Regions from separate parts of the Amycolatopsis sp. PS_44_ISF1 genome, predicted to be linked through region 2. Evidence: riboswitches for the same ligand, from Rfam matches in the RefSeq annotation. Region 2 holds a riboswitch; the other holds the start of a gene.
What was found. Region 2 has a riboswitch for cobalamin ahead of metE (5-methyltetrahydropteroyltriglutamate--homocysteine S-methyltransferase). Riboswitches for the same ligand answer to the same signal wherever they lie in the genome.
Positions count from the first base shown of each region.

Region 1: linked by a shared signal. The riboswitch ahead of NYF13_RS07290 (hypothetical protein) and the one ahead of metE (5-methyltetrahydropteroyltriglutamate--homocysteine S-methyltransferase) in region 2 are both predicted to bind cobalamin.

Region 1 is NZ_JANUXO010000001.1:1,602,159-1,606,338, reverse strand. Features, by position in the region: gene NYF13_RS07295 (CbiQ family ECF transporter T component) at 1-1,070, opposite strand, end outside; gene NYF13_RS07290 (hypothetical protein) at 1,051-1,710, opposite strand; cobalamin riboswitch at 1,725-1,860, opposite strand; gene NYF13_RS07285 (Gfo/Idh/MocA family oxidoreductase) at 1,904-2,800, shown strand; gene NYF13_RS07280 (GNAT family N-acetyltransferase) at 3,130-3,873, shown strand; gene arfB (alternative ribosome rescue aminoacyl-tRNA hydrolase ArfB) at 3,889-4,180, opposite strand, start outside.
Region 2 is NZ_JANUXO010000002.1:2,143,631-2,147,810, reverse strand. Features, by position in the region: gene metE (5-methyltetrahydropteroyltriglutamate--homocysteine S-methyltransferase) at 1-1,826, opposite strand, end outside; cobalamin riboswitch at 1,946-2,095, opposite strand; gene NYF13_RS23760 (ribonucleotide-diphosphate reductase subunit beta) at 2,220-3,293, opposite strand; gene NYF13_RS23755 (ribonucleoside-diphosphate reductase subunit alpha) at 3,307-4,180, opposite strand, start outside.

The DNA of each region.
Region 1 (4,180 bases), on a different contig from region 2:
GCCAGCCACGCGGGCAGCGCCCCGATCAGCACGGACAACACGGGCAGGACCGGCAGCGAGGGCCATTCCAGCGCGGACGGGTACAACCCCGAAGGCCCGGCCGCGAACAGCAGCGCGCACCCGCCGACGCCGCACAGCGCCACCAGGGTCTCCGGCCGTCGCCACCGGTCGGGCCGGTACGCCGTGCGCTGGACGCGACGGCCGCCGAGCACGAACCCGGCCCCCGCCACCACCAGCCCCACCGCCAGCATCGGCACGCCGAGCCAGGCCGACGTCCCGTCGAGCACTCCGTACACGCCCACGGCCACCCCGATCATCCCGGTGAGCACGCACACCGCGATCAGCACGCGCACCCGCGGCGCGAGGTAGCCCCGCCGCCCGTAGCCCCGCGAGTCCATCGCCGCGGCCAGCAGGAGCGAGCGGTCCACCGCGTCCGCGAGCACCGGCACGAAGATCCCCTTCACGGCCCGGAGGCCGCGCGAACGGCCCGCTCGCAACCGTCGCGCGCGCCGCACCCGCTGCACGCTCTCCACCAGTTGCGGGGCCACCGAGAGCGCGACCGTGACGGCCGTGCCCACCTCGTACAACGCCCCGGGAACCGCTTTGAGCAGGCGTTTCGGATTCGCCAGGGCGTTCGCGGCGCCGACGCAGAGCACGATCGCGGCCAGCCGGAGCCCGTCGTAGAACCCGCCCAGCAGTTCCTCCGCCGACGTCGGGCCGAGCAGGGTGATCCCGGCGGCGCCCCGGGGCAGCGGGATGGCCGGCAGCGTGAACAGCACGTGCCCGCCGTCCTCGCCGCCGATGAGGATCCGGAACAGCACGCGCGACACCACGATCACCGCGCCGACGTAGGCGTACATCCGGAAGGAGAGCGCCCACGGCGCGTCCGTGCGCCGGTGGGCGACCACGAACCCGGCCACCGCGATCACCAGTCCGAGCAGCAGCGGGTTCGTGGTCCGGCTGGCCGCGACGGCGAGCGCGAGCGCCCAGACCCACCACGCACCCGGGTGCAGCGCTCTCGGGACACCGGTCAACGGCCGGCCGCGCGGCTCACGAGCGGTCCGCGCCACGCCGTCGCCGAAGCCCGGTCACGATCCCGGCGGCCGCGATCACCACGATCACCGCGATGCCGATCACCAGACCCCAGGGGAAACCTCCGTCGGACGAGGCAGTCGGCTCAGACGGTGCGGCCGGCGCGTTCGCCTTTCGCACGGGTGCGGTCCGCGGCGGCGGGTAGTCCGCGAACGCCTTGTTGTGCGCGAACGACCAGCCCTCGAAGCTGCCCGCCGGCGGCTTCCAGCCCTGCACGCCGACCTGGCTCGACTCCCACCGGCCTCCGTCGGCCGCGGTCCAGAAGCTCCACGACGCGCTCTCCGGCGGCAGCCCGGTGCACGACTGGTCGGCGGGCCGGCCCTCGATCCGGCAGATCAGCGCCAGCCCGTACTTGCCGGCGCCGACCAGGTCCAGGCCCGCGTTCTGCATGGCCGTGACGCCGTTCTCCTGCGGCCCGGGCGCGCACCGGATCAGCGGTTCGCCGCCGAGGTCCTGGAAGTCGACGACCACGGTGACCCCGGTGGCGTCCGGGCAGTAGCCCGCGGCGCCCTTCCCGGGCACGGTCGCGGCGGCGGGGCCGGCCCCGGCCAGGCCGAAGGTGAACAGCAGCGCGCACGCGGCGAGCACGCGCCCCCAGGCGGGCGGTGGAACAGACATCGGTCGACGAACCTCGCATCGGATCGGACCACGGCGGGCGATCCGGCTCACGGCCCCGGCCAGGGCCGATCACGGTTGCGGGCCAGCGCCGGACTCGCACCGGATTCCCCCGTTCGTGGCGAAGAACCCACCGACGTTAACCCACCGGAGGGAGCCGCCGGAAGCGAGACCGGCCACACCTACACTTCCGGGCGTGGGAATCGGACAGCTGCGCGTCGGACTCGTCGGAACCGGTCCGTGGGCGACCACGGTGCACGCGCCCGGGCTGGCCGACCACCCCGGGACCACCCTCACCGCCGTCTGGGCCCGTCGTCCCGGCGCCGCCTCGGAGCTGGCCGACGCGCACGGGGCGATCGGCACCGGCGACTTCGACGAGCTGCTTTCGCAGGTCGACGCGGTGGCTTTCGCCGTGCCACCCGCCGTGCAGGCCGAGCTGGCGGTCAAGGCGGCCGAAGCGGGCAAGCACGTGATCCTGGAGAAGCCGATCGCCGCCGACCTGGCCGGCGCGCAGCGGCTCGCCGACGCCGTGACCTCGAACGAGGTGGCGTCGCTGGTCGTGCTCACCCTGCGGTTCGCCACGCCGACCCGCGAATGGCTCGACGACATCACCCGCGCGGGTGGCTGGCGCGGCGGCGGCGCCCGCTGGCTCTCGGGCGCCCTGCTCGGCGGCCAGTACGCGGCTTCGCCCTGGCGCCGCGACGACGCCGGCGGCTCGATCTCCGACCTCGGCCCGCACGCGTTCGACCTGCTCGACGCCGCCCTCGGCCGGATCACCGAGGTGCTCGCGGCGCACCACGGGGAAGGCGACCTCTGGCAGCTGATGCTGGCCCACGAGGGGGGCGCGATCAGCACCGCGACGCTCTCCCTGCACCTGCCGATCCAGCCCACCGTCGTGGAGGTCGCCGTCTACGGCGAGCACGGGTACCGCGCGCTCGGCCGCAGAGCGGGCACGGCCGGGGCGTCCTACACCGCCCTGCTCGACGATTTCGCCGCGATGATCGCGAGCGGCACCACCACGCACCCGTGCGACGTCCGGCGTGGCCTGCACCTGTCCTGGATCATCGAACGGGCCCGCGAGCTGGCCAAGTAGTACACAGGGCAGTCCCACTACTTTTCGTTGTGAAATAAGGCTTCCGGCCAAGTCGTGGAAATCCTTCCACAGGGTTGTCCACAGCATCCACTGTGGACGGTCGAGGCCGGTCGGAGGGATCTTGCCCGCCCCTCGGCGCCGCGCCGGAAAACCCCTTGCCCCAGGTGCGAGACTCGGGCCAAACCCGTTTCGGACGAAGGAACGCCTATGTTCGCCGCCGCTGCCCGCGTCGGCCGAAGCCAGGCCGGACGCGAGCACCTCCGCGTCGCCCCCGGCGCGTGCTCCGCGCACGCGCTCCTCCCTCGACCCCGAAAGGGTTCACCCGGCTCATGTCCGTCATCCAGGCTTATGTCCGCACGACCGCGCCCCGCGGCCGGGACACCGAACGCGTAGGCCCGTTCCTCGCCACCTTCGCGCGGGACACCGGCCACCCGATGCTCAACTACGCGATCCCCGACGACGACGCCGTGCCCTCGGCCGCCGAGATCGTGCGGCTGACCGCGGCCTACCGTCGCCGCGGCCTGCTGCCGCGGCTCGAGTTCTTCACCGAGGCCGCCCCGGACCTCGAAGAGCGCCTGATCGACCAGGGTTACGCCGTGGAGCGGCGCATCCCGCTGATGACCTGCACCCCGGCCGACTTCGTGGACCGCCCGGCGCCCGCCGGCATCGGGCTGCGCGCGCCGTCGAACGAGTCCGAAGCGCGCGGCCTGCGCGCGGCGCAGAACGTGGCCTTCGGCGAGTCCCCCGACGTGTCCGACGCCGAGCTGGCCGGCACGCTGGCCCACGGAGAGCGGGCCGTGCTCGTCGAGGACACGGTGACCGGCGAAATCGTCGGCGGCGGCGTGGCGTTGGAGATCGAGAACGGCACCGCCGAGATCGCGGGCATCGGCGTCGCGGCGACCCACCGCCACCGCGGCATCGCGTCGGCCATCACCGCGCACCTCACGCGGCTGGGGCACGACCGGGGCGCGCACACGGTCTTCCTCACTCCCGGCGACGAGGGGATCGCCACCGTGTACCGCCGCGTCGGCTACCAGCGGGCCGGCGAGTGCGTGCACTTCTGCCTGGGCTGAGCAGTACGGAGCGCTTCAGTCGTCGAACCGGCCGCCGCGGCCGCGCTTGACGTCGCCACGGCGCTTCTTCGCGGCCAAGCGGCGTTCCTTCGAGCCCCGGGAGGGCTTGGTCGGACGCCGCTTGGCCGGCGGCGGCGCGGAGGCGGCCAGCAACGCCGAGGCAAGCCGTTCACGGGCCGCGTCGCGGTTCATCAGCTGGGAGCGGTGCTCGCTGGCGGCGATGGTCAGCACCCCGTCGACCAGCCGCCCCGCCAGCCGCGCCAGGATGCGCTCCTTCAGCGGCGGCGGGATCGCGGCCGACCGGGCC
Region 2 (4,180 bases):
CGCAGCGCCGGCTCGTCGACCTGGACCACCCGCACGCCCGCGGCCTCCAGATCGGCCACCTCGTCGCGGATCGCCAGCGCGACCTGCAGCGCGGTGTCGGCCGGCGGCTGGTCGTCGCGGACGAAGGACCAGGCCAGGATGGTCACCGGGCCGGTCAGCATGCCCTTCACCGGCTTTTCGCTCAGCCGCTGGGCGTGCCGGGCCCACGGCACGGTCATCGGCGCCGGCCGGGAGACGTCGCCGAACAGGATCGGCGGGCGGACGCAGCGGGAACCGTAGGACTGCACCCAGCCGAAGTCGGTGGCGGCGAAGCCGTCGAGCTGCTCGGCGAAGTACTGCACCATGTCGTTGCGCTCGGGCTCGCCGTGCACCAGCACGTCGAGGCCCAGCTCCTCCTGCAGCCGGACCACGCGCTCGATCTCGGCGTGCATCCCGGCCACGTACCCGGCCTGGTCCAGCTCGCCCGAGCGCAGCGCCGCGCGGGCCTTGCGGACCTCGGTGGTCTGCGGGAACGAGCCGATCGTGGTGGTCGGCAGCGGCGGCAGGCCCAGTTCGGCCTGCTGCGCCGCCGCGCGCTGCTCGTACGGCGGGCGCGTGGCGTCCTCCGGGCGCAGGGCGGCGAGCCGCTGCCGCACCGCCGGGTCGGTCACCTCCGTGGCCGCGGCCCGGTCCGCCACCGCCGCGCGGGCCGCGCCGAGGTCGGCGCCCTCGCCGTCTTCGCGGCCCTCCGCCCGCAGCGCCCGGCCGAGCAGCACGACTTCGTCCACCTTCTGCCGCGCGAAGGCGAGCCAGCCCTTCACCCGCGGGTCGAGGCTCGTCTCGCGCTCCACGTCGTAGGGCACGTGCAGCAGCGAACAGGAGGTCGAGACGCTGACGGCCGCGGCGGTGCCGAGCAGCTTGCGCGCCTTCTCCAGCGCGCGGTCCGGGTCGGTGCGCCACACGTTGCGGCCGTCGACCACCCCGGCGAGCACCTCCTTGTCCCGCAGCGCGCCCTCGGCCGCAACGGTGTCCACAAAGGACTCGTCGGTGACCAGGTCGACGGCCAGCGCCTCGATCGGCGAACGGGCCAGCACGCCCAGCCCGCGGCCCAGGCCGCCGAAGTACCCGGCGACCAGCAGCTTCGGCCGGTCCTCGGCCTTGGCCAGCACGTGGTACGCGCGGGTCAGCGCGTTGAGCTCGGGGGTGCGGCGATCGCCGGCGAAGGCCGGCTCGTCGAACTGGACCCACTCCACGCCCTCGTCGTGCAGCCGGCGCAGCAGTTCGGCGTAGGCCGGGAGCAGTTCGTCGAGCAGCTCCAGCGGCTCGAAGCCCGGCGTGGTCGCCTTGGCCAGCAGCAGGAAGGTGACCGGGCCCACCAGCACCGGGCGCGTTTCGATACCGAGCGCACGGGCCTCGCGGTACTCGTCGAGCGGTTTGCTGCCGGTGAGGGTGAACTTCGTGTCCGGGCCCAGCTCGGGGACCAGGTAGTGGTAGTTGGTGTCGAACCACTTCGTCATTTCGAGCGCGGGCGCGTCCTGCACGCCGCGTGCCGCCGCGAAGTAGGTGTCGAGCGGTGAAAGACCCAGACCGGTGAAGCGCTCGGGCAGCGCGCCGAACAGCTCGGCGGTGTCGAGCACCTGGTCGTAGTGGGAGAAGGTGTTGGACGGGATCGAGTCCAGGCCGGCTTCGCGCTGCCCGGTCCAGGCCCGGGTGCGCAACCCGCGGCCGGTGGCCAGCAGTTCCGCGGCGTCGATCCGGCCCGCCCAGTACCGCTCCAGTGCCCGTTTGAGCTCCCGGTCCGGCCCGATGCGCGGGCTGCCCAGGACGGTGGTGCCGATGGTGTTCACAGCTCTCTCCTCGCGAGCTCGCCGAACGAGTCCGGGCACGCGAAGGGGCCGCGTTTCGCGTCGCGCCTGCTCCCACGAGGCCCGGACTCACGCACGCCGTCGGCGCGCGTGCCACGGGCAGGTCTTCGGACTCGTGGGCGCCGTGCGCACGCCTACTCGCCGTCGCTTCCCAGGCTCGCGCCCAGTGCTTCACCACTTCTCGTGGTGACGGCTTTCGTTCCCACTCACCGCTGCGGGGGCAGTCCCGGATTCACACCGGGTTCCCTGTTGCCTCGACCGGGGTGCGGCCGCGAAAACAGCTCGGCCACGCCCTGGGCGAACCAGTGGCGTGGCCGAGCCTAGCGCTCGGGGCCGGGCGTGGCACAAATCCCGCCCGAATCCCGGATGGCGGGATCAGTCCCAGTCGAGGGCGCCGCCCGACTGGTACTCGATCACGCGGGTCTCGAAGAAGTTCTTCTCCTTCTTCAGGTCCATCGCCTCCGACATCCAGGGGAACGGGTTCTCCGTCTCCCCGAAGATGGGCGCGAGGCCGATCTGCTGCGCGCGCCGGTCGGTGATGAAGTGCATGTACTGCTCGCACAACTGCGCCGACAGGCCGAGCATGCCGCGGGGCATGGTGTCGCGGGCGTAGGCGACCTCCAGCTCACACGCCTCCTTCAGCATCCCGCGCACCTCGGCCTGGAACTGCTCGGTCCACAGGTGCGGGTTCTCGATCTTGATCTGGTTGATGCAGTCGATGCCGAAGTTCAGGTGGATCGACTCGTCGCGCAGGATGTACTGGTACTGCTCGGCGATGCCGACCATCTTGTTCCGCCGGCCGAGCGAGAGGATCTGCGCGAAGCCGGTGTAGAACCACATGCCCTCGAAGATCACGTAGAACGCCACCAGGTCGCGCAGGAACGCGGTGTCGGCCTCGGGCGTGCCGGTCTCGAAGTCCGGGTCCTCCAGGTGCTGGGTGTACTTCAGCGCCCAGGCGTCCTTGTCCGAAATGGACGGAACCTCGCGGTACATGTTGAACAGCTCGCCCTCGACCAGGCCGAGGCTTTCGCAGATGTACTGGAAGGTGTGCGTGTGCACGGCCTCCTCGAACGCCTGGCGCAGCAGGTACTGGCGGCACTCCGGGTTGGTGATCTGCCGGTAGACCGCGAGCACGATGTTGTTGGCCACCAGCGACTCCGCCGTGGCGAAGAAGCCGAGGTTGCGCTTGAGCATCTGCCGCTCATCCTCGGTGAGGCCGTCGGCCGACTTCCACAGCGCGATGTCGGCCTGCATGGCGACCTCGGTCGGCATCCAGTGGTTGTTGCAGCCGGCGAGGTACTTCTCCCACGCCCAGCGGTACTTCATCGGCAGCAGCTGGTTGACGTCGGCGCGGGCGTTGATCATCCGCTTGTCGTCGACGCTGATCCGCTCGGCGCCGACCTCGATCTCGCCGAGGCCGGTGACTCCGGGGGTCTCCACGTTGGTCATGTTCTCGGGTTCCTTACTGGCAGGCTTCGCAGTCGGGGTCGTCGATCCGGCAGGCCGCGCCTTCGGTGGCGACGAAGTCGACGTCGTCGACCTTCGGCAGCTCCTTCGGCTCCGGCTGGGCGGCGGGCGGCGTGACGGGCGGCGTGACGGGCACGGACGGCACCGCGGCCTCCGGGGAGGGGACCGGGACCGCGGCCGAGGCCGGCGGCGCCGGGACCGCCGCGGCCGGGGCGGCGGCCGGGGCGGCGGACACCGCGTTCAGCTTGCCGTCGGTGCCGCGCAGGGTGCTCTTCTCCACGTGCGTCGCGGACTGGGCCCGCAGGTAGTACGTGGTCTTGAGGCCCTTGTGCCAGGCGTAGCGGTACAGCTCGTCGAGCTTGCGGCCGCTGGGCGCCGCGATGTAGAGGTTCAGCGACTGCGCCTGGTCGATCCACTTCTGCCGGACCGAGCCAGCGTCCACGATCCACTTCGACTCGATCTCGAACGCGGTGGCGTAGAGCGCCTTCAGGTCGTCCGGCACGCGGTCGATCTGGCCGAGGCTGCCGTCGAAGTACTTCAGGTCGCTGACCATCACCTCGTCCCACAGGCCGCGGGCCTTGAGGCTCTTGACCAGGTGCGGGTTGACCACGGTGAAGTCGCCGGACATGTTCGACTTGACGAACAGGTTCTGGAACAGCGGCTCGATCGACTGGCCGACCCCGGAGATGTTGGAGATCGTCGCGGTCGGCGCGATCGCCATCACGTTGGAGTTGCGCATGCCGACGGTCTTGACCCGCTGGCGCAGCGGCGCCCAGTCCAGGGTCGAGGAGGTGTCGACGTCGAGGGCGTCACCCTGGCGGGCGTCGATCAGCAGCTGCATCGAGTCGATCGGCAGGATGCCGCGGCTC